3 regions of the Inquilinus sp. OTU3971 genome follow, and region 3 is predicted to be linked to each of the others. Evidence: predicted binding sites of a transcription regulator. Region 3 holds the regulator's gene; each other region holds the start of a gene.
The links. Region 3 encodes HrcA, which represses chaperone genes, less so after heat shock. Its sites were predicted from a motif close to GTTAGCACTCNCCNNNGGNGAGTGCTAAC; they were not measured.
Positions count from the first base shown of each region.

Region 1: groES (co-chaperone GroES) is a predicted target of HrcA. The motif match lies at 7,746-7,774, and genes of this name have one in related genera.
Region 2: AAHM41_RS08240 (co-chaperone GroES) is a predicted target of HrcA. The motif match lies at 7,058-7,086, and genes of this name have one in related genera.

Region 1 is NZ_JASATH010000012.1:34,123-45,178, forward strand. It holds gene AAHM41_RS05125 (LysE family translocator) at 1-44, opposite strand, end outside; gene AAHM41_RS05130 (hypothetical protein) at 150-1,190, opposite strand; gene AAHM41_RS05135 (GNAT family N-acetyltransferase) at 1,352-2,131, opposite strand; gene AAHM41_RS05140 (pyridoxal phosphate-dependent aminotransferase) at 2,145-3,311, opposite strand; gene AAHM41_RS05145 (usg protein) at 3,647-3,910, opposite strand; gene AAHM41_RS05150 (GntR family transcriptional regulator) at 4,065-4,745, opposite strand; gene AAHM41_RS05155 (TRAP transporter substrate-binding protein) at 4,857-5,825, shown strand; gene AAHM41_RS05160 (TRAP transporter small permease) at 5,893-6,417, shown strand; gene AAHM41_RS05165 (TRAP transporter large permease) at 6,417-7,697, shown strand; gene groES (co-chaperone GroES) at 7,834-8,145, shown strand; gene groL (chaperonin GroEL) at 8,194-9,846, shown strand; gene AAHM41_RS05180 (L,D-transpeptidase family protein) at 10,049-11,056, shown strand, end outside.
Region 2 is NZ_JASATH010000022.1:52,195-61,480, forward strand. It holds gene AAHM41_RS08210 (amylo-alpha-1,6-glucosidase) at 75-2,249, opposite strand; gene AAHM41_RS08215 (glycosyltransferase family 4 protein) at 2,246-3,307, opposite strand; gene AAHM41_RS08220 (hypothetical protein) at 3,405-3,701, opposite strand; gene AAHM41_RS08225 (S1C family serine protease) at 3,746-4,594, opposite strand; gene AAHM41_RS08230 (hypothetical protein) at 4,528-4,857, opposite strand; gene groL (chaperonin GroEL) at 4,950-6,578, opposite strand; gene AAHM41_RS08240 (co-chaperone GroES) at 6,618-6,929, opposite strand; gene AAHM41_RS08245 (VOC family protein) at 7,286-7,744, shown strand; gene AAHM41_RS08250 (hypothetical protein) at 7,966-8,253, shown strand; gene AAHM41_RS08255 (AMP-binding protein) at 8,345-9,286, shown strand, end outside.
Region 3 is NZ_JASATH010000079.1:16,790-27,845, reverse strand. It holds gene polA (DNA polymerase I) at 1-1,178, opposite strand, end outside; gene AAHM41_RS20125 (class I SAM-dependent methyltransferase) at 1,437-2,324, shown strand; gene AAHM41_RS20120 (VOC family protein) at 2,353-2,718, opposite strand; gene AAHM41_RS20115 (dihydrofolate reductase family protein) at 2,858-3,505, shown strand; gene hemW (radical SAM family heme chaperone HemW) at 3,512-4,666, opposite strand; gene rdgB (RdgB/HAM1 family non-canonical purine NTP pyrophosphatase) at 4,663-5,280, opposite strand; gene AAHM41_RS20100 (NAD(P)-dependent oxidoreductase) at 5,376-6,239, shown strand; gene AAHM41_RS20095 (Mpo1 family 2-hydroxy fatty acid dioxygenase) at 6,298-6,810, shown strand; gene AAHM41_RS20090 (GFA family protein) at 6,798-7,157, opposite strand; gene AAHM41_RS20085 (hypothetical protein) at 7,231-7,812, opposite strand; gene rph (ribonuclease PH) at 7,896-8,615, opposite strand; gene hrcA (heat-inducible transcriptional repressor HrcA) at 8,730-9,830, shown strand; gene grpE (nucleotide exchange factor GrpE) at 9,827-10,438, shown strand; gene AAHM41_RS20065 (hypothetical protein) at 10,438-10,566, shown strand; gene AAHM41_RS20060 (ATP-binding protein) at 10,690-11,056, shown strand, end outside.

The DNA of each region.
Region 1 (11,056 bases), on a different contig from region 3:
ATGAAGGCGGCGAGCAGGAAGGCGAACCACAGGTCGAGCGACATGGCGACGGCTCCTTATGCGAGCGGCCAGCAATCCATGGCGCCAGAGATTTGTCCAGCGGCGCGACGGCCGCGCCGCTGGACCCACACATCAATCGTGCCAGCCCCTCAATCGTGCCAGAACGAGTCGCGGGTCACCTTGACCTTGCCGGATTCGATGTCCGAGACCTTGATCGCCGGATAGCCGACGGTCCAGTCGCCGCTGGCCTTCCAGGCGTCGATCACCATGTCGCGCATCTCGGCCGCCCCGGCCGCGACGCGCTGGGTGACGAAGCCGACTGCCGCCGGGGTCGGGGTGGTATAGTTGTTGGTCGAAGGCGCCAGCTGATAGGCCCGCTCGACCGTGCCCAGCGTGGTCTGCAGATAATCATGCACGCGCTGCTCGATTTGGCAGCCGCAGTCGCGATAGCGCGGCAGGGCGGCGCGGACCGCCCGCTCGCCGACGAAGCTCTTGACGAAGCTGCCCTCGAACGGCGCGTGGATCGGGGCATTGGTGTAGTTGTTCGGGTTCGGATAGTTGCCCCAGCCGTTGAAATGCACCGAGACATGCATCGGCTGGCTGCCATCGGCCACGTAATGGCCCCAGACACCGATGTCGCGCAGCAGCAGCCGGCGGCGCAGATCCAGCTGCTCCTGGAAGAACTCGCGGTCGGCGCGGTTCGAGGCGGTGCGCAGGCCCACGGTCAGCGCCCGCATCCAGGCGAAATCCATGCGGATCTGCTGCCAGCCGTCGATCAGGCTGTAATAGAGGTATCCGGCGCCGTACTGGGTCTGGCCGCCGGCGCGCAGCGCCGTGTCGTAGTCGCGGCGCGACACCGGCATGGCATTGAAGTCGACGCCGCCCAGCACCTTGCCGGCATCGTCGATGTCGATGTAGTGGCCCGGGTCCCGTTCGAAGTCATGGGTCTGGCCGGCGCCCTTGGAGACGTCGAGCTCGGCGTTCCATTCGGCGATGGCCGAATCCACCGACCGCCAGTCCAGCATGGCCTTGATCTGCCAGGGCAGGCTGTCCGCGACCACGGCGCCGATCTCGACATGGCCGGTGTGGCCCCAGGCCCAGGCCCGGTTCTCGGTGGCGACTGCGGCGAGAACCAAAGCCGACACCAGACCGAGGGCGCGCAGCGCGCGCCGCTTCCCTGCACGATTCATCCTGTCCCCCAATGTCGGTTTCCGAAGGGTTTCGCCGAGCGAAGCGGCGAAATCAGGATGCTCGTAGCAGTCTTCGTGGGACGTTCCTATGAAGGTTCGGTGACGAATGCGGCGCCGAGATCTTTCGGCTATTTTCAGAATATAAAAGTCGGTCTGGAAATCTATTTGAAATGGCTGCCGGTTCCGGCGGAGCCGAAGTTCAACTGGGTGCCGACCGGGCGGAAGCCGAGCTTGGCGTAGAGCGGCTCCGCCCCCGCAGCGGCGGACAGCCAGGCCAGGTCGCCGCCGGCGAAATAGGCATCGAGCAGCTGGCGGCACACCGCCTGTGCCAGGCCGCGGCGGCGGAAAGCCGGCCGGGTGCCCACCGCCGCCAGCTCGGCGGTGTCGCCGCCGATCAGCAGCAGCCCGCTGGCGGCCGGGGTGCCGTCGAGGCGGGCGAGGGCGGCCCGCCGGCTGCCGCGGGCCAGGCCCTGCCGCAGCCGGGCACGGAAATCCGCCTCGCCGGCGGCGTCCAGCGGCTGGTCGAAGGCCTCGTGCTGGACCAGCATCAGCCCGTCGAGCGCCGCCTCGTCCTCCGCCGCCAGCAGCCGCGCCGGGCCGTCCGGCGCGGGCCGATAGGCGTCGCGATGCAGGATCATCAGCGGCGCCTCCATCTCGCGCTCATAGCCCATGGCATAGAGCGTCGGGGACAGAGCGGGGTGCAGCTCGCGGAAGAACTCGATGCGGAAGCGCCGGCCAGCGGCGTCGAAGGCCTGCTGCAGCTCGACCACCGCCGGCCGCCAGTCCGGCGCGGGCGCGACCGGCACGGCGAAGCTCTGGATCGGGTCGTCGCTGGCCTCGGAGACGAACAGCGCGAAGGGGCCGACATCGGCGCGCTGCCGGCCCTCTGTCGCGGCCGCGAGGGTGTTGGGGACCAGGCGCTGCAGCAGCGCCCGGTTCACGGCCTCCCCCTGCTCACGACAGGGCGGGCAGCAGGCGGTCCATTGCGGTCTGCAGCCGCTCGACCGAGCCGGCGAAGCACAGCCGCAGATGGCCCTCGCCGCCGGGCCCGAAGGCCGAGCCGGGGGCGAGGCCGACATTGGCCTCGTGCAGCAGGCGCAGCGCCAGGGCCCGGCTGTCCGGCTCGCCCTCGACCCCGAAGAACAGGTAGAAGGCGCCGTCCGGGCGGGTCAGCCGGACCCGCGGCGACTCCGACAGTCGGCCGACCACCAGGTCGCGCGCGGTGCGGCAGCGGTCCACCTGGCTCTGGATGAAAGATTCTCCCTGCTCGATGGCGGCCACCGCACCGTGCTGCAGGAAGGTCGGCACGCCCGAGGTGTTGAACTGCTGCAGGTTCTCATAGACCTGCCCCAGCTCCTCCGACGCCACCACCCAGCCGATTCGCCAGCCGGTCATCGCCCAGTTCTTGGAGAAGGTGTTGACCACCACCAGCCGGTCCTCCGGCGCGGCGATCGACAGGAAGGACGGCGCCACTGGCCGGTCGTAGACGAAGCGGGCATAGACCTCGTCGGCGACGATCCAGATGCCGCGGGCGCGGCAGAAGTCGAGGATCGCCTTCTGCTCCTCCGCCGTCAGGGTCCAGCCGGTCGGGTTGCCCGGGCTGTTCAGGAACAGGGCGCGGGTGCGCGGCCCGCAGGTGGCGAACAGCCGGTCCAGGTCCAGCCGCCAATGGCCGTTCTCGACCCCGATCGGCACCGGCACGGTGCGGCCGCCGGCGATCTCGACGGCGCTGAAGATGTTCGGCCAGACCGGGGCGGGCAGGACCACCTCGTCGCCCGGCCCGACCAGCGCCTGCATGGTCATCATGATGGCCTGCATGCCGCCGACAGTGACGTAGATCCGGCCCGGCGGCACCGTGGCCCCGGCGATCCGGCCGACATAGCCGGCCAGCGCCTCGCGCAACGGCGGGATGCCGCGCTGCCAGGTGTAGAAGGTCTGGCCCTCGAGCAGGGCCCGGTTGGCCGCCTCGGCGATGAAGCCCGGCGTCGGCTGGTCGCCCTCGCCGACCCACAGCGGGATCAGGTCGGGCTTGCCGCGCCCGGCATTGACCACCTCGACGATGCCGCTTTCCGGCAGCCGTGCGATGTCGGGTCGGATACCGCCCAGAAGACCCGCCGCCATATGTCCGTCCACGCTGACCTCTCCCTGACTTTGCGGCGGAGGGTAGCAAGACGGGGCGGCGGGCGTCATCCGCGGCCGGCGCATGGGCGTCGCGCGGCCGATGCGATTCTCCGGGAACCGATCGGAGACCGCATTGTTAGGAAGGGTGAGGCCCCAACGGCGCTGGTTCGCGAGCGGCTTCGGTCGCCCGACAGTGGCGGGCCTCGGCGGCCCGGCGGAGTCCCTCCCCGCCGCAGCCGTGTGATGCAGGACCCCGTGACCGGATCCCCCCTCCAGGTCACGGGCGGCGGCGGGGTATTTGACGGCCCCGCCGCCGGCCTGCCTCCTCGTCCCGCTCAGTGCAGTCGGAATTCGGCGCTGCATAGCCGCAGATCGGCCGGCTTGACCACGCCGGTCGAGGCGACCCGGACCGAATGCAGCCTGCCCTCGATGCTGTGGCTCCAGAAGTCGAGGAAGCGCTGCAGCTCCGGATAGCGCGGCGCCAGGTCCAGCTTCTGCCACACGAAGCTCTGCAGCAGCCCGGGGTGGTCGGGCAGGTGGTAGAGGATCTCCGCCGTGGTCAGGCGGTAGCCCTGCAGCTGACGTTCCAGATCGGTCATTCCCTTCGCCATCCCTTTCCGCACGGCCGGCCTCGCGTGTCCGGTCCATGAAGGAAATGTGATGTGGATTTCCGATCCGTACAAGGGTATATCTAGTAAAATCAATGTGTTAGCAGCGCTCGGGCAGGAGTGCTGCCAGACCTTCCGTGGCCGCTCACGCGAACAGGTCGCGGTGCTCCCGCTGCACTGTCGGCAAGGCCCGCAGAATCTCCGACAGATGCGCCCGCAGCGCCGCCTCGGCGCCGTCCGGGTCGCGCCGGTCGATCGCCGCGAGGATGGTGCGGTGCTGGTCGATCAGCCCCGGCAGGGACGAGGCCGAGGGCAGCGTCAGGTGGCAGACGCGGTCCATATGCGCCTTCAAATCCTCGATCACGGTCCAGGCCGACGGGCAGCCGGCGCCCTCGGCGATCGCCGCGTGGAAGGCCTCGTCGGCGCGCTGGAACTCGTAATGCTCGCCCGCCGACGCCGCCAGCTCCTGGGCGTCGAGATGGAAGTCGATGCGGGTGCGCACCCGGGCGTCGAAGCGCTCGCAGGCGCGCCGCACCACAGCGCTCTCCAGCGATTCGCGGACGAAGCGCGCCTCCAGCATGCGCTCGACCGAGATCTTGACCACGAAGGTGCCGCGCCGCGGCAGAATCTCGACAAGGCCGGAGCGGGCGAGGGCGATGAAGGCCTCCCGCACCGGCTGCCGCGACACGCCGTAGCGGACGGCGATCTCCTGCTCGGACAGCGGCGCGCCGGGCTTCATGGCCAGGGTGACGATGGCCTTGCGGATCTCCAGCTCGATCAGGCGGGCGATGCTGGTGGTCGGGTCGAGCAGATCGAGTGGCGCCATGCGGTCACGCTCGCAAGGGATATTGCATCAGGTCAGGTACCATACTAGGCTCCCTCTTACCATACTAGACGGCGGCCTGATCTACCAGGCCGATCAAAGGGGAGGCGTTCCGTGAAATCCATTGCGGCATTGGTCCTGGGGGCGGCGCTGTCGCTGGCTGCCCTTCCGGCTTCGGCGCAGACGCTGCGCTCGGCCGACATCCATCCCGACGGCTATCCGACGGTCGACGCGGTCAAGTATCTCGGCGAGCTGATGGAGCAGCGCACCGGCGGGCGGATCAAGATCCAGGTCTTCAACAACGCCCAGCTCGGCGCCGAGAAGGACACGATCGAGCAGACCCGGTTCGGCGTGATCGACATGAACCGGGTGAATACGGCGCCGTTCAACAACCTGGTGCCGGAGACGCAGGTGCTGGGCCTGCCCTTCCTGTTCCGGTCGGTCGACCACATGCACAAGGTGGTGGACGGCCCGATCGGCGACGAGATCTTGAAGGCGTTCGAGCCGCACGGCCTGGTCGGCCTGGCCTTCTACGATTCCGGCGCCCGGTCCTTCTACACCACCAAGACCGCGATCCGGTCGATCGAGGACATGAAGGGGCTGAAGCTGCGGGTCCAGCAATCCGACCTGTGGATCGCGATGATGCAGGCCTTCGGCGCCAATCCGACGCCGATGTCCTTCGGCGAGGTCTATTCGGCGCTGGAGACCGGCGTCGTCGACGGCGCCGAGAACAATTGGCCCTCCTACGAATCGTCGCGCCATTTCGAGGTGGCGAAGCACTACACCCTGACCGAGCACTCGCTGACGCCCGAGGTGCTGGTGATCTCCAAGATCGCCTGGGACAAGCTGTCGCCCGACGACCAGGCGGTGCTGCGCCAGGCGGCCAAGGAATCGGTGATCAAGATGCGCGAGCTGTGGACCGCGCGCGAGAAGCAGTCCGAGGAGAAGGTGCGGGCCGGCGGCGCCGAGATCATCACCGTCGACAAGGCCGCGTTCTCGGCCGCGATGGGCCCGGTCTACGACAAGTTCGTCACCACCGACGCGATGAAGTCGCTGGTGGAGCGCATCCGCGCGGTGCAGTGAGGCTGTGCCGCCCGGCCGGCCCTGCGATGCGCGGGGCCGGCCCTTCTGTCATGGGAGATCGGCCGGAATGGCTTCCGTCCTGGCTCTGACCCGCCGGACCCTCGGCGTCCTGTCCACCGGCGCCCTGTGGCTGGCCGGCTTCGGCATGCTGGCGATGACCGTCACCGTGGGCTGGCAGGTCTTTGCCCGCTACGTGCTGAACGACACACCGAGCTGGGCCGAGCCGGTGACGCTGCAGCTGATGGGCTGGTTCATCCTGCTCGGCGCCGCGGTCGGGGTGCGCGAGAGCTTCCATCTCGGGCTCGATTTCCTGCAGCAGGTGCTGCCGGCGGGGCTCAACCGGGTGCTGGAGGCGGTGAACCTGCTGCTCATCCTCGGCTTCGGCGCCGCCATGGTCTGGTATTCGGTCGAGCTGGCGATCGGCACCTGGACCGCGACCATCCCGGTGCTCGACCTGCCGGGCGGCTTCGACTTCATTCCCCTGATCATCGGCGGTGCGCTGATCGCGCTGTTCGCCGCCGAGCGGTTGTTCGAACAGATTGCCGGCGTCGAGCACGAGGCGGCGGTCGAAGGCGTGCAGGAGCTGGCGTGATGGAGTTGTGGATCCTGTTCGGCGGTTTCACGCTGCTGATGTTCATGGGCATGCCGATCGCCTTCTGCCTCGGCATCTCCTCGCTGGCGACGGTGCTCTATATGGGCCTGCCGCCGGTGGTGGTGTTCCAGCAGATCAACTCCGGCATGAACGCCTTCGCCATGATGGCAATCCCGTTCTTCATCTTCGCCGGCGACCTGATGATCCGCGGCGGCATCGCGGCGCGGCTGATCCGCTTCGCCGCCAGCCTGGTCGGCCATATGCGCGGCGGCCTGGGCCAGGTCAACGTCGTCGCCTCGACCCTGTTCGGCGGCATCTCCGGCTCGGCGGTGGCCGACGCCTCGGCGATCGGCGGGCTGATGATCCCGCAGATGGCCGCGCGGGGTTACGCCCGGGACTATGCCGTCAACGTCACCGCCAATTCCGCGATCATCGCGCTGATGATCCCGCCGTCCAACAACATGATCCTCTATTCGATCGCGGCGGGCGGCAACGTCTCGATCGCCGACCTGTTCACCGCCGGCATCATCCCCGGCCTGCTATTGGCGGCCGCGCTGATGGTCGCCGCCTATGTCGTCGCCCGCCGGCGCGGCTATCCCGCCGATCCGTTTCCGGGGCTGCGTGCGGTCGGCCGCTACCTCGTGCTGGCGCTGCCGGGCATCCTCCTGATCGGCATCATCTTCGGCGGCGTCCGCTCCGGCGTCTTCACCGCCACCGAAAGCTCCTGCATCGCGGTGGTCTACGCCTTCCTGGTGGCGCTCCTGGTCTATCGCGAGCTCGACTGGCGCGGCTTCGTCGAGGCGGTGCAGGGGGCGGTGCGCACCACCGCCATGGTGCTGCTGGTGATCGGCACGGCCGGCGCCTTCGGTTGGCTGATGGCGCTGCTGCAGGTGCAGACCGCGACGGTGCAGGCGATCAACGCCATCTCCAGCGATCCGCTGACGGTGCTGCTGCTGATCAACGTGGCGCTGCTGATCCTCGGCACCTTCATGGACATGGCGCCGATGATCATCATCTGCACCCCGGTGCTGCTGCCGGTGGTCAAGGCCTTCGGCATCGATCCGGTGCATTTCGGCGTGATCCTGATCCTCAACGCCGGCATCGGCCTGAACACGCCGCCGGTCGGATCGGTGCTGTTCGTCAGCTGCGCCGTCGGCAAGATCACCATCCGCGAGGCGATGCGCACGATCTGGCCGTTCTTCGGCGCCTCGATCGCGGTGCTGCTGGCCGTGACCTACATTCCGGCGCTCTCGCTCTGGCTGCCCGCGGTCTTTCGCTGAGAGAATCTGCGCACGGGCCTTGACCGGCTTCCGGCATCCCCTTAAATGCGTAGCACTCACCGGCCGAGAGTGCTAACGACCGGCCGGGGCAGGCCCTGAACGCAGATCTCTAAAACAGAGAGAGTGGGAGAGAACGATGCAATTCCGTCCCCTGCACGACCGTGTGCTGGTGCGCCGCATCGAGCAGAACGAGAAGACCGCTGGCGGGATCATCATCCCGGACACCGCCAAGGAAAAGCCCCAGGAGGGCGAGGTGATCTCGGTCGGCGCCGGCATCCGCGACGAAGCCGGCAAGCTGCAGCCGCTGGACGTCAAGGCCGGTGACCGCATTCTGTTCGGCAAGTGGTCCGGCACCGAGGTCAAGCTCGACGGTCAGGATCTCCTGATCATGAAGGAGAGCGACATCCTCGGCATCATCACCGTGAAGAAGTCGGCCAAGGCGGCCTGATCCGCCCCGTCGCCTTCACCGGAATCCCGATAGACAAGGAATAAAGAGATGGCTGCGAAGGACGTTAAGTTCTCGCTCGACGCCCGCTCCCGCATGCTGCGCGGCGTCGATATCCTGGCCGATGCGGTCAAGGTCACCCTGGGCCCGAAGGGCCGCAACGTCGTGCTCGACAAGTCGTTCGGCGCGCCGCGGATCACCAAGGACGGCGTCACCGTCGCCAAGGAGATCGAGCTTTCCGACAAGTTCGAGAACATGGGCGCGCAGATGGTGCGCGAGGTCGCGTCGAAGACCAACGACCTGGCCGGTGACGGCACCACCACCGCGACCGTGCTGGCCCAGTCGGTCGTCCGCGAGGGCGTCAAGGCGGTTGCCGCCGGCCTGAACCCGATGGACCTGAAGCGCGGCATCGACAAGGCCGTCGAGGCCGTCGTCGCGGACCTCAAGACCCGGTCGAAGGTCATCAAGACCAACGCCGAAGTCGCCCAGGTCGGCACCATCTCCGCCAATGGCGAGCGCGACATCGGTGAGATGATCGCCAAGGCCATGGAGAAGGTCGGCAACGAGGGCGTGATCACGGTGGAAGAGGCGAAGAGCCTCGACACCGAGCTCGAAGTCGTCGAGGGCATGCAGTTCGACCGCGGCTACCTGTCGCCGTACTTCATCACCAATGCCGAGAAGATGATCGCGGACCTCGAGGCTCCGTACATCCTCCTGCATGAGAAGAAGCTGTCGAACCTGCAGGCCATGCTGCCGGTGCTCGAGGCTGTGGTGCAGTCGGGCAAGCCGCTGCTGATCATCGCCGAGGACGTCGAGGGCGAGGCCCTGGCCACCCTGGTGGTCAACAAGCTGCGCGGCGGCCTGAAGGTCGCGGCGGTCAAGGCCCCGGGCTTCGGCGATCGCCGCAAGGCGATGCTCGAGGACATGGCCATCCTGACCGGCGGCCAGGTCATCTCCGAGGATCTCGGCATCAAGCTCGAGAGCGTCACGCTCGACATGCTCGGCCGGGCCAAGAAGGTCCTGATCGCCAAGGAAGAGACCACGATCGTCGACGGCGCCGGCGCCAAGAAGGAGATCGAGGGCCGCTGCAACCAGATCCGGGCGCAGATCGAGGAGACCTCCTCGGACTACGACCGCGAGAAGCTGCAGGAGCGTCTGGCCAAGCTGGCGGGCGGCGTCGCGGTGATCCGCGTCGGCGGCGCCACCGAGGTCGAGGTGAAGGAGCGCAAGGATCGCGTTGACGACGCGATGCACGCGACCCGCGCCGCGGTCGAGGAAGGCGTGGTCCCGGGCGGCGGCACCGCCCTGCTCTATGCCTCGAAGGCGCTGGACAAGGTCAAGCCGGACAACGACGACGAGCGCGTCGGCATCGACATCGTCCGCCGTGCCCTGCAGGCGCCGATCCGGCAGATCGTCACCAACGCGGGCGGCGACGCCTCGATCGTTGTCGGCAAGCTGCAGGACAAGAACGACAAGAACTGGGGCTACAACGCCCAGACCAGCGAGTATGGCGACCTGATCAAGGCCGGCGTCATCGACCCGACCAAGGTCGTCCGCGCCGCGCTGCAGAACGCCGCGTCGGTGGCCAGCCTGCTGATCACCACCGAGGCGATGGTGGCCGAGCATGTCGAGAAGAAGCCGGCCGCTTCGGCGCCGGGCGGCGGCATGGGCGGCATGGGTGGCATGGGCGACATGGACTTCTGATCTGCGGATCGGATCGTCCAAACGTCGAATTGTGGAGGGGCGCTCTTCGGAGCGCCCCTTTTTTGCCATATCGACCAGCGATGCAAGACCTCGTGGGGCCACTGCAGTCTTTCGATTGCCGGGCCGAGTACCGGCAACTAAATGAATGCAACGGCCCCGGGCACGACCGGCCCGGCGGTCCGCGACGGAAGGGGAATTCGTGATGACCGCCTGTCCCAAGAACGCGCCGCACCACCGCGGGCCGATCGCCCGTGCTGCCCTGGCGGTCGCCTCGATCCTGGTGCTGGCCGCCTGCGTGCCGGCCGGGACGCAGCAGACCGCCAGCCTGCCGGCGCCGGAGCAGCCCGCGCCGCCGCCCGTGTCCCCCTTCGTCCAGGCGATGCGCGACGCCGGCGTCAACGTCGCGATCCCGGCGCGCGGCAAGTTCATCCTGGTGAACATCCCGTCCTATGAGCTGATCGCCTTCCAGGACGGCGCCCCGGTGATCCGCAGCAAGGTCGTGGTCGGGGCCGCGGGAACCTCGACGCCCGAGCTGATGTCGAACATGTACGCGATCAAGTACAACCCCGACTGGACGCCGACGCCGTCGATCGTCCGCAACGAGGCCAGTGAGTACATTCCGTCGGGACCGCGCAGCCCGCTCGGCCGGATCAAGCTCGAGCTCGACAACGACCAGTCGATCTATCTGCACGACACGCCGCAGAAGAGCTATTTCGGCCACGAGAAGCGGGCGCTGAGCCATGGCTGCGTCCGGGTCCAGCAGGTGCGGGAGCTGGCGGCCTGGGCCGATGGCGTCAGCGTCGACGAGATCGACCGCAAGATCCGCACCGGCCGGATGTACAGCGAGCGCCTGCCGGAGGAGATCCCGGTCTATATCGGCTACTACACCCGCTTCCCGGACGAGTTCGGCCAGCCGGTGGACCACCCGGACGTCTACGCCAACAAGGACGAGGCCCGGCGGGCCTATCTGGCCCGCGCCGCCGGCCGCCGCGCAGCCGCGGCGAGGAAGGCGGCCGAACCGCCGGCCCAGCCCCCGGCCGAGATCATCCCGGGGCAGACCGTGCCGGGGCAGACCGTGCCCGTGGCGCCGGGCGGCGAGACCACCGTGCCGCCAGCCACGGCCCCGGGCGAGACGCTGCCCGCGGCCCCGGCCCAGCCCGCCGCGCCGGCCACCACGGCTCCGGCCGCGCCGGCTGTCCCCGCCGCGCCG
Region 2 (9,286 bases), on a different contig from region 3:
GTCCATGCGATCCGTCTCCGCCCCTGCCCCACCGACCATGCTAACGCCGGCCGGCGACGACGCTGAGCACAGCCTCACATCCGCACGATGATGTCGACCTCCGCCGGCCGGGCGCCCTGCGGCGACACCACGACCCGATCGCCGATGCGCTGGAAGGTCAAGGTGACGTGCCGGTCGCCGACCGGCAGCGCCTCGACCGTCAGGGTCTCGATCCCGATCGGCAGATGCGGGCGGTCGATGCGGATGCGGTTGCGGGCACCGTCGACGCGCAGGCCGAGGCAGGCCTGCAGCATCATGAACACCGAGCCGGAGGCCCAGGCCTGCGGCAGGCAGGCGACCGGATAGGCGATCGGCCCCTCGCCCCGCACCCGCGGGAAGCCGCAGAACAGCTCCGGCAGCCGCATGTCGAAATGCACCGCCGTCTCGAACAGCTCGCTCAGCAGCCGGACGACGCCGGCGCGCTCGCCGTAGCGGGCCAGGCCGGCGGCGCTCAGCGCCCCGTCATGCGGCCAGACCGAGCCGTTGTGGTAGGACATCGGGTTGAAATTGGCCTCGCCCCGGGCCAGGGTGCGGATGCCCCAGCCCGAGTTGAACGGCGTGTCGAGCAGCTGGCGCGCGACGCTCGCCGCCCGGTCCGGCGACGGCAGGCCGCAATACAGCAGGTGGCCGGCATTGGAGGCACGGATCCGGCAGGGCTGGCCGTGACCGTCCAGCGCCAGGGCGTAGAAGCCCTTGTCCTCCATCCAGAACCGGCTTTCGACCGCGACGCGCAGCGCCTCGGCCCGCACCCGCCACCGCGTCGCCTCGTCGTCCAGCCCGCGCTGGGCCGCCAGATCGCCCATGGTGCGGAGGGCGGCGAAGGCGTAGCCCTGCACCTCGACCAGCGCGATCGGCCCGTCCGGGAACCGGCCATCGGCATGGAAGACGGAATCGTGGCTGTCCTTCCAGCCCTGGTTCGACAGCCCCTTCTCCGAGCTGCGGGCGTAATCGAGGAAACCGCCGCTGTTGCCGTCGGCCACCCGCTCGACCCAGCCGATGGCGCGCAGCAGCGCCGGCCACAGCTCGTCGATCAGCGCCATGTCGCCGGTGCGGCCGGCATAGGCGCCGGCCAGCATGACAAACAGCGGCGTGGTGTCGACCCCGCCGTAATATTCGGCGAAGGGCAGTTCGCCGAGCGCGACCATCTCGCCCCGGCGCGCCTCATGCATGATCTTGCCGGGCTGGGCGTCCTTGAAGGCCGAGGCCTCCAGCGCCTGGCGCGACGCCAGGAAGTGCAGCACGCCCCGCGCCAGCGCCGGGCTCAGCCACAGCGTCTGCAGCGCGGTGATGATCGCGTCGCGGCCGAAGGTGGTCGAGAACCAGGGGATGCCGGCATAGGGGTAAGGCCCGGTCGGCAGCTCGGTCACCAGCAGCGACAGGTCGGCGCGCGACTTGTCGATCCAGTCGTTGAACAGCCGGCCGGAGCTGCGCAGCACCGTGCCGTGCCGCGACAGGGTCCGCATCCGCCGCCTGGCCTGGGCGCTGGCATGGCGGAACCCGGCCCGGCCGGGCGCCTCCGCCGTCGCCTCCGCCCCGACCTCGACATACAGGTCGAAGGCGCCGTGGCCCGGCAGCCGGAACACGAACTCCGCCACGTCGCCGTCGAGGCGCTGCGGCGCCTCCGAGAACCGGATCACCGCCTGGCGCCCGACCTTGTCGAGCCCGGTGTAGCGCAGCACCACCGCGTCGCCGCGCACCTCCGGCCCGGCCAGCCGGCCGCGCCGCAGCCGGGTGGCGCCGCGCACCTCGAACATGTCGTGGAAATCCGCCCCGAAGCGGAGGGCTAGCGGCACCCGGACCTCGGCCTGGCCGAAATTCTCGACCCGGATCTGCTCGTACAGCCGGTCGCCCCACAGCAGCATCGACCGTTGCAGATGGATCGCCCCGTCCGGCAGCCCCTCGTCGCCCAGCGGCGACGGGGTCCGATTGGTGGCATGGCTGGTGAAGACGGCGTTGTCCTGGCTCAGCCCGGCGCCCAGCAACGACGGCAGCTTGCCACCGAGCAGGACGACGAAGCGGGACAGGATGCGGGTGTCGTTGTGGAACAGCCCGTCATCGTCGCCGGCGATGTTGCCGAGCGCGTCGGCGACCAGGAAGGTGTCGCCGTGCTTCAGCGAATACATCCGCAGCGGCACGCGCCGGGCCGAGAGGTCGGGCGGGGGTGCCTGGTCCGGAACGGGCTCCTCCGGAATCAGCTCGGGCCGGCTCATTCGGCCGCCAGCAGGGCTGAGGGGGAGCCCTCGCCGGCCAGGCGGCCGTACAGCTCGAGGTAGCGCTCCGCCATCACCCGGCTGGAGAAGCGCCGCTCGAAGGTCCGGCGGATCTCGCCGCGATCCAACTCCGGCAGGCGCCCGACCGCCTCTACGGCTTCCTCCGTCGACCGGACGATGAAGCCGGTGGTGCCGGTATCGATCACCTCCGGCACCGCGCCGCAGTTCCAGGCGATCACCGGCGTGCCGCAGGCCATGGCCTCGATCATGACCAGGCCGAAGGGTTCGGGCCAGTCGATCGGGAACAGCAAGCCTGCGGCGTTGCCGAGGAAATCCGCCTTGGCGTCGTCGCCGATCTCGCCGATGAACTCGATCAGCGGGTCGGACAGCAGCGGCTCGATTGCCTCCTTGAAATAGATCCGGTCGGCGTCGTCGACCTTGGCCGCGATGCGCAGGCGCCGGCCGGACAGGCGAGCGATCTCGATCGCCCGGTCCGGCCGCTTCTCGGGCGAGATCCGGCCAAGGAAGGCGAGATACCCGTCTCTCGGAGCGACCGTGGGATGGAAGAGATCCTCCGCCAGCCCGTGATGCACCGTCGCCACCCAGTTGGCGTCGGCCAGCGGCAGGCGCTGGGAGTTCGAGATCGAGACCAGCGGGTAGTCCGGCCATCGGCGGTAGACCTCCGGCAGGTCCTTCAGGTCCAGCCGGCCGTGCAGGGTGGTCACGGTGCGGGGAGCGATCTTCTCGAACAGCGGGAAATGGATCAGGTCGACATGGAAATGGATGATGTCGAACTCGCTCGCCCGCCGCCGCAGCTCGTGCAGCATCGACAGATGCGCGGCGTAGTCGGATTTCAGCGGGCTCGGGTCGAGGCGGATCGCCTGGTCGCGCACCGGCACCAGCCCGGCCCGGGTGTGGGCATCGGCGCTGGAGAACAGGGTGACGTCGTGGCCGAGGGCGACCAGCGCGTCCGACAGATGGGCGACGATCCGTTCCGTGCCGCCGTAGAGCTTGGGCGGCACCGCTTCGTAGAGAGGGGCGATCTGGGCAATCTTCATCGTCGAACCTGGCTATCAGATCAGCGGGCTCGCAGCCCGGGTCGGCAGGAGCCCGCTTGAGGTCTTACCGCGGGGGATGCAGCGGATGGGGATCCGGCTATGAATGCGGGCCGGCGCCCATCCCAGCCGGGTGCCTGGCGCGCCGGAGTGCCGCGGAGGCGGCCACCGGCTCGCGCACAGCGGCCGTCGGGCGGGCGACGCGGTCGGGCGGATAGGCCTCCCGCAGCACGTCGGAGACGAAGGTGTTGGCGAAATCCGCAGAGGCGTCCGGATGAGCCCGACGGAACACCTCGAGCGCCTTCTCGCACGCGGTCCACTCGTCCGCACCGGCCTCGCGGCTGGAGCGATAGGCAGCGACCACTCGTGCGCTGATGGATGATGCAGAACCGGTCATGCTGGTCCTTTCTCCTCCAGGGCCCCGAGACCGGGGCATGCTGATCACGAGCGTCCGCTCGGCGCCACCTCGACCGCGAGGGTCTGGGTCCTGCCGTCCCGCTCGATAGTAAGTTCGACGCGGTTTCCAACCGGCGTGAGGCCGATCTTGTTCCGAAGCTCCGATGAATTTCTCACCGGCAGGCCGTCGATGGCGACGACCAGATCATTCGCCCGCAGCCCGGCACGCGCCGCGGGCGACCGCTGATCGACCGAGACGACGACGGCCCCGCCGGTCCGGTCGAGATGGAGCGATCGCGACAAGTCGGGCGTCAGATCCCGGATCGAGACGCCGATCCGCTCGCGCTGGACCGAGCCGTTGCGGATGATCTGGTCCATCACGGCGCGCGCCATGTTGATCGGCACGGCGAAGCCGATCCCGACATTGCCGCCGGTGGAGGACAGGATCGCCGTGTTGATCCCGATCAGCCGGCCGTTGAGGTCGACCAGCGCGCCGCCGGAATTCCCGGGATTGATCGAGGCGTCGGTCTGAATGAAGTCCTCATAGCCGCCATTGCGGCCGATGCCGCTGCGGCCGAGGGCGCTGACGATGCCCGAGGTCACCGTCTGGCCCAGCCCGAAGGGATTGCCGATGGCGACAACGAAGTCGCCGACCTGTAGCCGGCCGCTGTCGCCGAACGGCATCGCCGTCAGCGTGGCGCTGCCGGGGATCTGCAGCACGGCGATGTCGGTCGCCGGGTCGCGCCCGACCAGCCTGGCGGTGAAGCGCCGGTTGTCCTTGGTGGTGACCTCGATCGTGTCGGCGTCGTCCACCACATGGCTGTTGGTCAGGACGTAGCCCTGCCGGGCGTCGACGATGACGCCCGATCCCGCGGACTGGACCTCGCGCTCCACACCTCCGGCATGTCGAAGAAGCGGCGGAAGAACGGGTCCTGGAACAGCGGGTTCCGCTCCCGCACATGGCCGCGGACGGCGATGTTCACCACCGCCGGCGTCGCTTGCTGCAGGATCGGCGCGACCGAATTGAATTGCGGGCCGGCAAAGGGCGGCAGGGTGCCCGCGGCAGGTGCCGCCGCGCCGGACAGGACGAGGGCCAGGGCGACCGCCCCGAAGCCGGCGGCTGTCCGGAACCGGCCTGGACGAGTGCGACGAACCATCGCGATACCTCCGAAGCGATATCCAATGGAATCGATGAAACCGGCCGCTGGCGACGGGGAGGCTCGCAGCGTCCCCGCCGACCAGCCACGCCTCAGTAATCCATGCCCGCACCGGGCGCCGGAGCCTCGGCCGCCGGCTTCTTCGGCAGCTCGGCGACCATCGCCTCGGTGGTGATCAGGAGGCCGGCCACCGACGCCGCGTCCTGCAGCGCGGCGCGTACGACCTTGGCCGGATCGATGATGCCCTTGGCGTACATGTCGCCATACTCGCCGGCCTGGGCGTCGAAGCCGAAGGCGTGCTCGCCGGACTCCAGCACCTTGCCGACAATCAGCGATCCGTCCTCGCCGGCGTTGAGCGCGATCTGCCGCGCCGGCGCCTGCAGGGCACGGCGGACGATGTCGATGCCGGTCCGCTGGTCGTCATTGTCCCAGGTCAGGGCGTCGAGCGTCTTGGCCGCGCGCAGCAGGGCGACGCCGCCTCCCGGCAGGATGCCCTCCTCCACCGCGGCCTTGGTGGCATGCATCGCGTCGTCGACGCGATCCTTGCGCTCCTTGACCTCGACCTCGGTGGCGCCGCCGACGCGGATCACCGCGACGCCGCCCGCCAGCTTGGCCAGACGCTCCTGCAGCTTCTCGCGATCATAGTCCGAGGTGGTCTCCTCGATCTGTGCCCGGATCTGGTTGCAGCGGCCCTCGATCTCCTTCCTGGCGCCGGCGCCGTCGACGATCGTGGTGTTCTCCTTCTCGATCACCACCCGCTTGGCGCGGCCTAGCATCTCGAGCGTGACGTTCTCGAGCTTGATGCCGAGATCCTCGGAGATCGCGGTGCCGCCGGTGAGGACCGCGATGTCCTCGAGCATCGCCTTGCGGCGGTCGCCGAAGCCCGGGGCCTTGACCGCCGCGACCTTCAGGCCGCCGCGCAGCTTGTTGACCACCAGGGTGGCCAGGGCCTCGCCCTCGACGTCCTCGGCGATGATCAAGAGCGGCTTGCCCGACTGCACCACCGTCTCGAGCAGCGGCACCAGCGCCTGCAGCGAAGACAGCTTCTTCTCGTGGATCAGGACATAGGCGTCATCGAGCTCGACCCGCATCTTCTCCGGATTGGTCACGAAGTAGGGCGAGACGTAGCCGCGGTCGAACTGCATCCCCTCGACGATCTCGAGCTCGGTGTCGAGGCTCTTCGCCTCCTCGACCGTGATCACGCCCTCATTGCCGACCTTCTGCATCGCCTCGGCCAGGAACTTGCCGATCTCGGCGTCGCCATTGGCGGAGATGGTGCCGACCTGGGCGATCTCGTCGTTCCGGGTGATCTTGCGCGCCTTGCCTCTGAGTTCGGCGACGACGGCCTCGACCGCCTTGTCGATGCCGCGCTTCAGGTCCATCGGGTTCATGCCGGCGGCGACAGCCCTGGCGCCCTCACGCACGATCGCCGAGGCCAGGATGGTCGCGGTGGTGGTGCCGTCACCGGCCAGGTCGCTGGTCTTCGACGCGACCTCGCGCACCATCTGCGCGCCCATGTTCTCGAACTTGTCGGAAAGCTCGATCTCCTTGGCGACGGTGACGCCGTCCTTGGTGATCCGCGGCGCGCCGAACGACTTGTCGAGCACGACGTTGCGGCCCTTCGGCCCGAGCGTGACCTTGACCGCATCGGCCAGGATCTCGACGCCGCGCAGCATCCGCTCGCGCGCATCGGTGGCGAACTTCACATCCTTGGCAGCCATGTTCATTCCTCCTCAACGAAACACGACCACGTGGGCGGATCAGGCAGCCTGGCGCAGGGTGGCGCCTTCCAGGACGCCCATGATGTCGCTTTCCTTCATGATCAGGATGTCTTCCCCGTCGACCTTGACCTCGGTGCCCGACCACTTGCCGAACAGCACGCGGTCGCCGACCTTCACATCGAGCGGCACGAGCTGGCCGCGCTCATCCCGCGCCCCCGGGCCGACGGCGACCACTTCGCCCTCCTGCGGCTTCTCCTTGGCGGTGTCGGGGATAATGATGCCGCCCCTGGTCTTCGCCTCGCTGTCGAGACGCCGGACGGCTACGCGATCGTGCAGCGGACGGAATGTCATTGCGGACTCCTGTCTTGCCAATGGCGTCATGTGGTCACGGACGGCGCCGCTGAAATGCAGGGGCGCCGGCCCGACGGATGCCGACATAGGAAGGTCGAAAATCGGCTTCAAGAACCTTCCTCAAAAATTTTGGCACTCTCAGGTTCGGAGTGCCAAGCCGCTGAAATCATGCATAAAGGGCGACATGTTTGGCCGCTGCGGGGTCAATGGCGTAACATGCCTCCGGCGCCTGATTGCGCATCGAAAAAATAATGGCGCGGCGCTGTCGGACCGCAGCGCCGCGCCTCGTCCTTGGATCGGCGCCGGCCTTTGCCGTGCCGGCCCGAGAGCACAGACCCAGGAGAGGAAACACCGCCATGTTAGCCGCTTCCCAGGCGATCAAGCCCTATCTGTTCTTCGACGGGCGCTGCGACGAGGCGCTCGAATTCTACACGCGCACCCTCGGCGCCAAGGTCGAGCAGTTGCTCCGCTTCAAGGACGCGCCGCCCCAGCCGGATGCGCAGCCGCAGGAAGGCTGCGGCCCGATGACCGCCGACATGGCCGAGAAGGTGATGCATGCCTGCGTCACCATCCGCGGCACGACGCTGTTCGCCTCCGACGGCATGTGCCAGGGCAAGCCGGAGTTCAAGGGCGTCTCCCTGGCCCTCGAGATGCCGACCGATGCCGAGGCGGAGAAGGTGTTCGCCGCCCTGGGCGATGGCGGCCAGGTGCAGATGCCGATGGCCCCGACCTTCTTCGCCTCGCGCTTCGGCATGGTGGCCGACCGCTTCGGCGTGTCCTGGATGATCACCTCCCCGGCCGCCACCCCGGCCTGATGCGGTGACGGGAGGGCGTCCGGCGCCCTCCCCATCCCCTCGCGATCCTTCGCTGGGCGACCCGCCCGGCAGCCCGGATGCCGTCATCAATCGTTGACGCCCGCATCCGGGCTGCGCTAGTCCGGGCGGCGAATGGGCCGGCACGGCCTGCCCACAGGCTTCGGTTGCCCCTGCGCGGCTCCGGGCCATGTCATTCCGGAACAGAATCGCTTGGAGTCCCCATGAGCCAGGAATCGAACGACGATCCCGGCCTGCTGCTGTTTACCTCCCTCTGCATCGGCCTGCGCGACTGGGCGCAGACCGGCTCGGGCCCGGGCCCGCGGCAGCGGCTCAACTGGAAGCACGCCACGGAGCTGCTGCGGCGAGGCGAGGATGCGACGGCCGAGGCGGAGATGCGGCGCAACGACCCGCTGACCGCCGCCGAGGAGGATGAGGCCCGCCGCTTCGACCTCCGCGCCTTCGACAAGGCGCTGGTGGCGGCCAACGACGTGCGCGGCTGGATCGAGTAGCCGCCCCGCGCCAGGGCATTTTCGGCCTGCGCAAGCGGGTGCCCGACCGCTAGACTGCCCGCAAACGGCGAGGCGGATCGGGAGGCGCGCCATGGTCAGCGGACCGAGCTATGTCAGCGGCATCGCCGATGCGCCGCTGCTGGGCGAGACCATCGGCCAGGCGCTGGACCGCGCCGCCACACGCTGGCCCGACCGGCCGGCGCTGATCGACCGGGCCCAGGGGGCCCTCGGCATCCGCTGGAGCTGGCGCGACCTCGCCGAGCGGGCCGAGGCCTTCGCCGGCGGCCTGCTGGCGCTTGGCCTGCAGCCCGGCGACCGCATCGGCATCTGGTCACTGAACCGGGCGGAATGGGCGCTGACCCAGTTCGCCGCCGCCAAGGCCGGGCTGGTCCTGGTCACGGTCAACCCGGCCTATCGCCTGGCCGAGCTGGAATACGCGCTGAAGCTGGTCGGCTGCGCGGCGCTGGTCACCGCCACCGCGTTCAAGACCAGCGACTATCTCGGCATGCTGAACACCCTGGCGCCGGAGCTGGCGACGGCCGAGCCGGGAAGGCTGCGGGCGGCGAAGCTGCCGGCGCTGCGTGCGGTGATCCAGATCGGCGGCTCCAACCCCGGCACCATCCCCTTCGACAGCGTCGCCGGCCTTGGCGGCGAGATTGAGCGGGACCGGCTGCGGCAGCTCGCCGGCACGCTGCAATTCGACGACCCGGCCAACATCCAGTTCACCAGCGGCACCACCGGCTCGCCCAAGGGCGTGACCCTCAGCCACCACAACATCCTGAACAACGGCTATTTCGTCGGGCGCGGCCTGGCGCTGGGCGAGCAGGACCGGATCTGCATCCCGGTGCCGCTGTACCATTGCTTCGGCATGGTCATGGGCAACCTGGCCGCCGTCACCCACGGCGCCGCCATGGTCTATCCGGGCGAGGGCTTCGACCCGCTGGCGACACTGGCCACGGTGGCGGAGGAGCGCTGCACCGCGCTCTACGGCGTGCCGACCATGTTCATCGCCATGCTCGACCATCCGCGCTTC
Region 3 (11,056 bases):
GCCAGCGGGATCTGCTGCAGCGTCTGGCCGCCGAAGTTCAGCCCGTCGCCGTCCGGCGGCACATGGGCGACCGGGATGTAGCAGGCGCGGCCCGGCGCCGTGGCCAGGGAGATGCCGCACAGCATCGCCGCCTCGGCGTCCAGCGAGTTGGTCTCGGTGTCGATCGCCAGCACCCCGGCCTCGACCGCCGCATCGGCCCAGCGCTGCAGCGCCGCCGCATCCTGCACCAGCTGGTAGTCCTGGGCGATCGCCTCGGGCTTGCCCGGCGCCGTCAGGTCCGGCTCGTCGCCGCCGGTGCTGCCCAGCTTGTCGAAGGCGGCCTCGACCCGGGTGATGGTCGACCGGAACTCCATCTCCTCCAGGAACCGGACCAGCTTCGACCGGTCCGGCGGCCGGGCCACGATGCCCTCCAGCCCGAATGGCACCGGCGCGTCGCTGCGCAGCGTCACCAGCTGGCGGCTGATCCGCGCCTGCTCGGCATACTGGATCAGCGATTCGCGCCGCTTCGGCTGCTTGATCTCGCCGGCCCGGGTCAGCAGCGCGTCGAGGTCGCCGTACTCGGTGATCAGTTGGGCCGCGGTCTTGATGCCGATGCCGGGCACGCCGGGCACGTTGTCGACGCTGTCGCCGGCCAGGGCCTGCACGTCGATCACCCGGTCCGGCATCACGCCGAACTTCTCCATCACCTCGGCCGTGTCGATCGGCTTGTTCTTGATCGGGTCCAGCATGGTCACGCCGTCGCCGACCAGCTGCATCATATCCTTGTCGGAGGAGACGATGACGACGCGCGACCCCTCTTCCCGCGCCATCCGGGCATAGGTGGCGATGATGTCGTCGGCCTCGAAGCCCTCGACCTCGACGCCGGGCAGGTTGAAGGCCTCGCTGGTGGCGCGGATCAGCGGGAACTGCGGGATCAGCTCCTCCGGCGGGTCGGGGCGCTGGGCCTTGTAGGCGGGGTAGATCTCCTTGCGGAAGCTGCGCTCCGACTTGTCGTAGATCACCGCCAGGTGGTCGGCGTCGAGATCGGCCAGCAGGCGGATCAGCATGTTGGTGAAGCCGTAGACGGCGTTCACCGGCATGCCGTCCGACTTGCGCATCATCATCGGCAGGGCGTGGAAGGCCCGGAAGATGTAGCCCGAGCCGTCGATCAGATAATAGGTCTTCGGCGTGGTCGACATCGGCGGGCCCTTTCCGGACGGGAACAGAGCGCGACCATGCCGCGCCGGAGGGCGGGTGTCCACCCGTCCGGTCGGGCCTCTGTTCAGCCGCGCCGGAACGGCATCGTTAAGTTGTCGCAGCCCGGGCCCGTTGGCCGTTCTGCGGGTGTCGGCTATGAGGGTGGGGTGAGAGCTGATCGCGACCCGCTGTATGTCGGCGATCTGCTCGGAATCCGCTCTGTCCGTTCATCCTTTCTGCAACTTGACGGTGCAAACCAGATGACGGGTGCAACCGCTTTTGCTGACGGCTCGAACGCCGTGCGATCCGGCACGCCCAGCCGGACGGCGCTATGGGTCGCGACGCAGCGCGCCGCGCATCAGCTGCTCGACGAACCGGTCGTCTTCCACGATCCGGTGGCGCTGCCGATCCTGGGGGCGGCGGCCGAGGCGGCGCTGCGCCGGGACCCGTTCCGGCACAACGATCCGCTCAACCGCAGCCTGCGGGCGGCGGTCGTGGTGCGCAGCAGGGTGGTCGAGGACGAGGTCGCCCGGGCCGTGGCCGCCGGCGTCCGGCAATATGTCGTCCTGGGCGCCGGCCTCGACACCTTCGCGTATCGCGACGGCTTTGCCGGCACGGGGTTGCGGGTGTTCGAGGTCGACCATCCCGCAACCCAGCAGTGGAAGCGCCAGCTCCTGCTCGAATCGGGCATCCCGCTGCCGGACGGCCTCACATTCGCGCCGGTGGATTTCGAGCATGAGACGCTGGTGCAGGGGCTGGCCGACGCCGGGTTCGCGACGGACCGCCCGGCTTGCTTCTTATGGCTCGGCGTGACGATGTACCTGACCGAAGCCGCGGTCATGGAGCCGTTGCGCTTCGTGGCCGGACTGCCCCGAGGGAGCTCGATCACCTTCGACTACCAGCCGGCGGAGTCGCTGCTGAACCCGATCCAGCGGGCCACGAGCGCGGTGATACGGCAGCGGGCAGCTGCGCTCGGCGAGCCGATGATCACCTCATTCGATCCGGCCGTGCTGCGGGAGCGGCTGTTCGCCCTCGGCTTCGGCGAGGTCGAGAACTGGGAGCCGGAGGATCTGAACCGGCGCTACCTGTCTCGGCGCAAGGACGGGCTGTACAACAACGGCGGGCGGCTCATCTGCGCAAGGGTGTGAGCGACGGCCAGCCGGTCGGGGCGTCCGCTCAGGCCGGCTGGAACAGCTCGACCACGTTGCCGGACGGGTCCTCGCACAGGATCTGCTTGCCGCCGGGGCCGACCACGATGTCGTTGCGGAACCGCACGCCGCGTCCGCGCAGATCGGCGACCAGGGCCTCGAGGTCGTCGACCTGCAGCACGAATCGGTTCCAGCCGCCGGGCTCGGGCTTGCGGCCGTCCGGCATCGGCCGGCTGGCCGAGGCGCCGGGGCCGGCGACCCACAGGGTCAGCCCGTCCCGCAGCAGGATCGCCATGTTCGGCCCGAACTGCTGCTGCAGCCGGAACCCCAGATTGTCCCGATAGAACGCGACCGCCTGGTCGACGTCGTGGACGATGTACCGGACCGACGCCATGACGCTGCCTTCCCAGTGAGTTCGGCATAGAGAATAGCTTGCGCGATGGCGCGGGACAGTGCGCGCTACAATCTGATTGCATTATATAACCAGTTGCTATACGAAAGCAGAAAGCAACGTCATCTGGAGGAACGCCGTCATGTCCAAGCTCGTTGTCCGCGCCTTCTCCATCTCCCTGGACGGCTACGGCGCCGGGCCGGAGCAGAGCCTCGAGAACCCGCTCGGCAAGGGCGGCGAGGCGCTGCACGAATGGTTCTTCCCCACCCCCACCTTCCGGGCCATGACCGGGAAGGAAGGCGGGGAGACCGGCATCGATGAGGACTTCGCCGCCCGCAGCTTCGAGAATGTCGGCGCCTGGATCCTGGGCCGGAACATGTTCGGGCCGGTGCGCGGCCCCTGGCCGGACGACAGCTGGAAGGGCTGGTGGGGCGAGACCCCGCCCTATCACGTGCCGGTCTTCGTCCTGACCCACCACGCCCGCCCGTCGATCGAGATGAAGGGCGGCACCACCTTCCACTTCGTCACCGACGGCATCGATTCGGCGCTGAATCAGGCGCGCGAGGCCGCCGGCGGCAAGGATGTGCGGGTCGGCGGCGGCGTCGCCACCATTCACCAGTATCTGCGCAAGCGTCTGATCGACGATATGCACATCGCCGTGTCGCCCCTTCTGCTGGGCAGCGGCGAGAGCCTGTTCGCCGGAATCGACCTTGCCGCCCTGGGCTATGCCTGCACCGAACAGGTCGGCTCGTCTCGCGCCACCCACTTCACGGTGACGAAGCAGGGCTGATCCGTCTCACCCCAGCAGCGCCGCCAGCACCGCGTCCAGGCGCTGGCGGCCGGCCGGGGTGGCGGTCAGGCGGTCCTCGTTCTCCGCCAGGAAGCCGCCGGCGACCAGCCGGTCCAGCCGGCGGCGGTCGATCGCACGGTCGAAGGGCAGGCCGGATTCGTCGGCGATGCGGGATTTCGGCACGCCCTCGGCCAGGCGCAGCCCCATCATCAGCATCTCGTCGCGCCGGGCCTCGGGCGGCACCGCCTCGCGCTCATGCTCGGCATGGCCGGCCGCCTCGACCCGCTCCAGCCACACCTCCGGCGCCCGGTGGGTGCGGGTGCCCCACTTCCCGTCGTTCAGCGTCAGCCTGCCATGCGCGCCGGGGCCGACGCCGACATAGTCGCCATAGCGCCAATAGGTCAGGTTGTGGCGCGATTCCTCGCCCGGCCGGGCATGGTTCGAGATCTCGTAGCCGGGCAGGCCGGCGGCGCCCAGCACCTCGGCCGTGGTCTCGTACAGGGCAGCTTGGGTGTCCTCGTCCGGCAGCACCAGCTCGCCGCGGGAATAGAGCGTGTGGAAGCGGGTACCCTGCTCGATCGTCAGCTGATAGGCCGAGATGTGGCCGACGGCATGGTCCAGCGCGCGGCGCAGCTCCGCCGTCCAGCCGGCCACGGTCTGGCCCGGCCGGGCGTAGATCATGTCGAAGGAGAAGCGGTCGAAATGCCGGGCGGCCAGGCCGACGGCGGCCAGCGCCTCATCCGCCGAATGGTTGCGGCCGAGGAAGCGCAGCGACGCCTCGTCCAGCGCCTGGACGCCGAGCGACACCCGGTTCACACCGGCGGCGCGGAAGCCGGCGAAGAGGTGGGATTCGACCGAGGTCGGGTTCGCCTCCAGCGTGATCTCGACATCGGGCGCCAGGCCCCAGCGCTCGCCGGCGCGGTCGATCACCGCCGCCGTCGTGGCCGGCTGCATCAGCGACGGGGTGCCGCCGCCGAAGAAGATCGAGGTCAGCGTCCGGCCCGGCGTCAGGTCGGCGAAATGGTCCAGCTCCGCCACCAGCGCCCGGCGCCAGCGCTCATGCTCCACCTGCTCCCGGACATGCGAGTTGAAGTCGCAATAGGGGCATTTCGACCGGCAGAACGGCCAATGGACATAGAGGGCGAAACCGGGGGCGGTCATCCGCCCTCGAAGCAGCGCGCCACCAGCTTGCGGAAGGCGTCGGCGCGGTGGCTCATGGCGTGTTTCTCGGCCGACTCCATCTCGCCGAAGGTGCGGTCGTGGCCGTTCGGCACGAAGATCGGGTCGTAGCCGAAGCCCTTGGTGCCGCGGGCGGGCCAGACCAGCTGGCCGCGGATCTCGCCCTCCACCGTCTCGCAATGCCCGTCCGGCCAGCACAGCGACAGGGCGCAGACGAAGCGGGCGCCGCGGTCCGGGTGGTCGCCCAGCCTCAGCCGCACCTGCTCCATGGCATGGGCGAAGTCGCGGCCGGTCCCGTCGGGCTTTTCGGCCCAGCGGGCGGAGTAGATGCCGGGATCGCCGCCCAGGCCGCTGACGGAAACGCCGCTGTCGTCGGCCAGCGAGGGCAGGCCGGTGGCCGCGGCCACGAAGCGGGCCTTCAGCTCGGCATTGGCGATGTAGCTGTCGCCGGTCTCCTCCGGCTCCGGCACACCGTGGTCGGCGGCCGAGGTCAGCCGCGGCACGCGGCCCTGCAGCAGGGCGGCGATCTCCGGGATCTTGCCCTTGTTGTGGCTGGCGATGACCAGATGGTCGGCGGCGAAACGTCTTATCGTCATGATGGGCATCAGATACGCGCGCCGGAGGCTGGAATCAAAGGCGGCGGTTGGTGCACTGTGTCGCCTCCAACGCATGGCGGTGAGGGGCGAGGACGATGAAGGTCGCATTCCTGGGCATGGGCGTCATGGGCGCGCCGATGGCGGGGCATCTTGTCAAGGCGGGGCACGAGGTCACCGTGTTCAACCGCACCGCGGCGAAGGCCGAGGCCTGGGCGGAGCGTCACGGCGGCCAGTGGGCGCCGACCCCGGCCGAGGCGGCGAAGGACGCCGCGATCGTGTTCATGTGCGTCGGCAACGACGACGACATCCGTTCCGTGGTCCAGGGGCCGGACGGCGCCTTCGCCGGCATGTCCGGCAGCGCCATCCTGGTCGACCATACCACGGCCTCGGCCGACATCGCCCGCGAGCTGGAGGCGGAGGCCGACAAGCTCGGCTTCGGCTTCCTCGACGCGCCGGTCTCCGGCGGCCAGGCGGGGGCGGAGAACGGCGTGTTGACGGTGATGTGCGGCGGGCGCGAGCCGGTCTTCGCCGTCGCCAAGCCGGTGATCGACAGCTACGCCCGCGCCTGCACCCTGATGGGCCCGGCCGGCGCCGGCCAGCTGACCAAGATGGTCAACCAGATCTGCATCGCCGGGCTGGTCCAGGCCCTGGCCGAGGGGCTGAACTTCGCCCAGAAGGCCGGGCTCGACGGCAATCTGGTGCTCGACGTCATCTCCAAGGGCGCGGCCCAGAGCTGGCAGATGGAGAATCGCGGCCGCACCATGCTGCAGAACAAGTTCGACTTCGGCTTCGCCATCGACTGGATGCGCAAGGACCTCGGCATCTGCTTCCAGGAGGCCAAGCACAACGGCGCCCGGCTGCCGGTGACGGCGCTGGTCGACCAGTTCTACTCGGCAGTCCAGGCCAAGGCCGGCGGCCGGGTCGATACGTCCAGCCTGCTCCTCGCCTTGCAGGACTGAGGATTTTCGGCGCGATTCTCCCCTGCTGGGTTTATTCTCCTCTCGGGGAGGATCGCGCATGGCTTCGGATCTGTTCGATCGCCAGATGGCGATGTACACCAGCTTCCACCGCGACGGCCGCAACCGGCTGACCCATTTCTTCGGCATCCCGGCGATCATCCTGGCCGTGCTCATCGCGCTGGCCACCGTGCCGCTCGGCAGCATCGGCGGCTGGCCGGCGACGCTGGCCGACCTCGTCGCGCTCCTGGTCTGGCTGTTGTGGGTCGCGCTCGACCTCGGGCTCGGCCTGGCCATGGCGGTGGTGGTGATCCCGGGGCTGATCGTCGCCCATGCCCTGGCCGGCGGCGGCTCGGTCACCTGGATCGTCGCCGGCACGCTGTTCGTCGGCGGCTGGGCGCTGCAGCTGGTCGGCCACGCCTATGAGGGCAAGCGGCCGGCCTTCCTGTCGAACCTGTTCCAGCTGCTGATCGGCCCGATGTTCCTGATGGCCGAGACCGCCTTTGCCGTCGGCCTGTGCTCCGGCCTGAGGCATCGGGTCGAGGCCGCGGCCGCCACCTATCAATCCAGATAGGTCCAGGTGTCCGCCCCGTCGAAACGGCGCACCGGCACGCCATCGATCTCGGCCGGGTCGATCAGCCGGGCGTTGATCGCAACCCGCGCCGGGTCCCCGGCCGGAAGCCCCTCCCAATGGGTGACGCAGCCGCAGGTCGGGCAGTGGTGGAGCGCCAGGGTGCGGTCGCCCTGGATGTAGGGCACGGTGGTGCCGGCGCCCTGCACGATGGTCAGCTGGTCGCGTGGGTAATAGGCCCACAGCGTGCCGAGGCGGCGGCAGATCGAGCAGTTGCAGGAGGTCAGGCGCTGCGGCCGCTCCGCGACCTGCAGCCGCACGGCGCCGCAATGGCAGGAGGCTTCGATCATGGGGACCTCGCGGGGTCGGATCGGATGCCGGGATGATCTGCCCGCCGCGCTCGGACCGCAACCGCGGGCGCACTCAAGGCCCGACCACGCCCGGCGGCTCGGCGCCGATGGCGCAGGACTCCAGGCCCTGGATGCCCTGCCAGAGGTTGCCGGCGGCGATGCTCAGAAGCTCCTCCGGCACCGGCTTGCCGCCGCGGACCGCGATGAAGTGCAGCGTCGCCTCGTCGGCGTCGAGCGTCTCCTGCAGCGCCGGCGAGTCCTCCAGCGTGAAGCGCCAGGTCGGCAGGCCAGGCGACACGACCGGGACCGCCACGGCGCGGCCGCCCAGCTGCAGCTCTGCGGTGCCGTCGGGGTCGAAGCGGCCGCCCGCCTGGGCCAAGCCGGGGGCGGAGACGGTGATCTCGATCCGGTCCTGATCGTCGCGCCGGACCCATTCGGTCTGGCCTGCCTGCCGGCTCAGGCGCAGGAAGCAGACATTGCCCGGCAGCCGGTACAGGACCGGGCCGCCGCCTTCGGGAGCGTAGTCGATCAGCTTCTCGGCATGGGGCAGGGCGGCGAAGGTCCGTGAGGCCGTCGCCAGCCCGTCACCGACCTGCGGCAGACCCGGAATCAGGACGGTGGCGAGCGCCGTGAGCAGCGCCAGGAGGCCGAGCATCAACCCTCTCCCGCATGATGGGGCCGCAGGATTTCACGCCCCCGGCCGCGGCTCAAGCGCCGCACCGCCGCATCCCGGAGGCCTCAATCCTCTCCGAGCGCCGCCTTCTGGATCGCCGTCAGCTCGGCCGTGCCCTGCTCGGCCAGCGCCAGCAGCGCGTCGAACTCGGCCCGGCTGAACGGGGTCTGCTCCGCCGTCGCCTGCACCTCGACCAGCCCGCCCTTGCCGGTGATGACGAAGTTGGCGTCGGCCTGGGCGCTCGAATCCTCGGCATAGTCGAGGTCCAGCACCGCCTGGCCCTGGTGCAGGCCGCAGGAGATGGCGGCGACGCTGTCGGTCAGCGGCAGCGCCTTGATCTTGCGGATCTGCACCAGATGGCGCAGCGCCAGCACCAGCGCGACATAGCCGCCGGTGATCGCGGCGGTGCGGGTGCCGCCATCGGCCTGCAGCACGTCGCAATCGACCTTGATCTGGATCTCGCCCAGCGCCTTCAGGTCGGTGACGGCGCGCAGCGACCGGCCGATCAGGCGCTGGATCTCCTGGGTCCGCCCGGTCTGCTTGCCGCGCGCGGCCTCGCGGTCGGTGCGCTGGTCGGTGGCGCGCGGCAGCATGCCGTACTCCGCCGTCACCCAGCCCTTGCCGCCGTTCTTCAGCCAGGACGGCACCCGGTCGTCGACCGAGGCGGTGCACAGCACATGGGTGTCGCCGAACTTCACCAGGCACGAGCCCTCGGCGTATTTGTTGACGTCGGTCTCGAGGCGGATGGCGCGCAGGGCGTCGAAGGCGCGTCCGGACGGTCGCATGGGGTCGCTTTCTGTTCTCGGCGAGGGGCCCGCACGCTATCCTTGCAGCTTCGGCCCGTAAAGCCCGGCACGTTGATTCGGGTCAGACGGCCCCTACATAGCGTGGCGACGGCCATGAGCATGCTGAACGAACTCTCGACCCGATCCGGCGGCCAGGCGTTCCGGGACCTCGACGAGCGCTCGCGGGAGATCTTCCGCCAGATCGTCGACGCCTATGTCCAGTCCGGCGAGCCGGTGGGCAGCCGCACCCTGTCGCGCCGGCTCGGCATGTCGCTGTCGCCGGCGACGATCCGCAACGTCATGGCGGATCTCGAGGATGCCGGCCTGCTCTACGCCCCGCACACCTCGGCCGGGCGGCTGCCGACCGATGCGGGGCTGCGCCTGTTCGTGCACGGGCTGATGCAGCTCGGCGATGTCGGCGAGAGCGAGCGAGCCTCGATCGAGGCGATGTGCGCCCAGGCCGGGCGCGGCGTGTCGGAGATGCTGGAGGAGGCGACCTCGGCCCTCTCCGGCCTGTCCGCCTGCGCCGGGCTGGTGCTGGCGCCGAAGACCGACCGGCCGCTGAAGCATATCGAGTTCGTCAACCTGTCGCCGGGCCGCGCCCTGGTGGTGCTGGTCACCGAGGACGGCATGGTCGAGAACCGGGTGCTGGAGGTGCCGCTGGGCCTGCCGGCCTCGACCTTCGTCCACGTCACCAACTACCTCAACGCCCGCATCGTCGGCCGCACCATCGGCGAGGCGCGGGCCGAGGTGCTGGGTGAGATCGAGACGCAGAAAAGCCAGCTCGACAGCCTCGCGGCCAAGGTGGTCGCGGCCGGGCTCGCCACCTGGAGCGGCGGCGGAGGCGGCACGCTGATCGTCAAGGGCCAGTCCCGCCTGCTCAACGACGTCACCGCGCTGGAGGATCTGGAGCGCATCCGCACCCTGTTCCAGGCGCTGGAGACCAAGGAGGCGCTGCTCAAGATGCTCGACGCGGCCAATGCCGCCGAGGGCGTGCAGATCTTCATCGGCGCCGAGAACGGGCTGTTCAGCCACACCGGCTGCTCGATGATCATCGCCCCGTACAAGGGCGGCGACCAGCGTGTGGTCGGCGCCGTCGGCGTGATCGGGCCGACCCGGCTGAACTATGCGCGCATCATCCCGATGGTGGATTACACCGCGAAGATGATAGGCCGTCTCCTCAGGACCAACGAGACCACGAACCAGGTAGCATGATGCACAACAAGACGATGTCCGCCGAGCACCGCCCCGACGCGACGGAGCCGGAGACCGGGGCCGTGGGGCCCGAGGTCGAGGGTGTCGCCGAATCCGGGACCGCCGGGGTCACCGACGACGCGGCGCTGGCCGGGGCGCTGGAACGCATCTCGGAGCTCGAGGCCGACAACGCCAAGCTGAAGGACCAGGCGTTGCGCGCTTTGGCGGAGACCGAGAACATCCGCCGCCGGTCGGAGCGCGAGCGCGAGGATACGGCGAAATACGCCATCTCCGGCTTCGCCAAGTCGCTGCTCGACGCCGCCGACAACCTGCGCCGCGCCATCGACGCGGTGCCGGCCGGGGCGGTCGAGGCGGATGCGGCGCTGAAGACCCTGGTCGACGGCGTCGCCGCCACCGAGCGCCAGCTGCTGGCCGCCTTCGAGCGCCACGGCGTGACCCGGATCGAGCCAGTCGGCGAGACCTTCGACCCGAACTTCCACCAGGCCATGTTCGAGCTGCCGGGCACCGGCAAGCCGGCCGGCACCATCGTCCAAGTGATCCAGCCCGGCTATGTGCTGCAGGGCCGGCTGCTGCGCCCGGCCATGGTCGGCGTGGCCCGGGGCGAATGATGCGCCGCCTCGGCCTCCTCGCCGTGCTGCTGGCGGTGGCGGTCGGCGCCGCCGCCTGCGAGCGGTCGGAGAAGCCGGCCCGCGGCCCCTATATGGGCGCCGGCGCCGGCGTGTCCGTCCCCTCCTGACGGATGGCGGCACCGGCCGTCATGCCGCAGCCGGCGACACGAAACCGTCATCGAGCGCAGGTAGCGTCGCCGCGTCCCGCGTGATCGCGGTATTCTGGGGCTCGCTGCTCGGGGCACGTGTGCATGGCCGGACCGATCTATCGCCACCTGTTCGGCATCGGGGTGATCGCCGCCCTGGTGATCGCGCTGCTGCTGCTGTCGCACGGGTCTGGCGGGATCGGTGTCTGGCTGGCGGTGGGTGGCGTGGTGGCGGTGGTCGGCGTCGCCGGCGTCTTCGCCTGGCGCTTGCTGCGCGACCTCGACCTGCTGCGCCGGCACATCGAGGCGTCGACCGCCGAGGCGCCGGAGCGGCCGCCGCGGCCCTCGACCGAGATCGGCCAGATCCTGTTCCTGCACCTGCAGCGGCTGCAGCGCCACGCCCGCGGCCGCGAGCGCAGCCTGGCGGTCGAGCTGCAGACCGCGTCGGAGATCCTGGAGGCGCAGGACGACC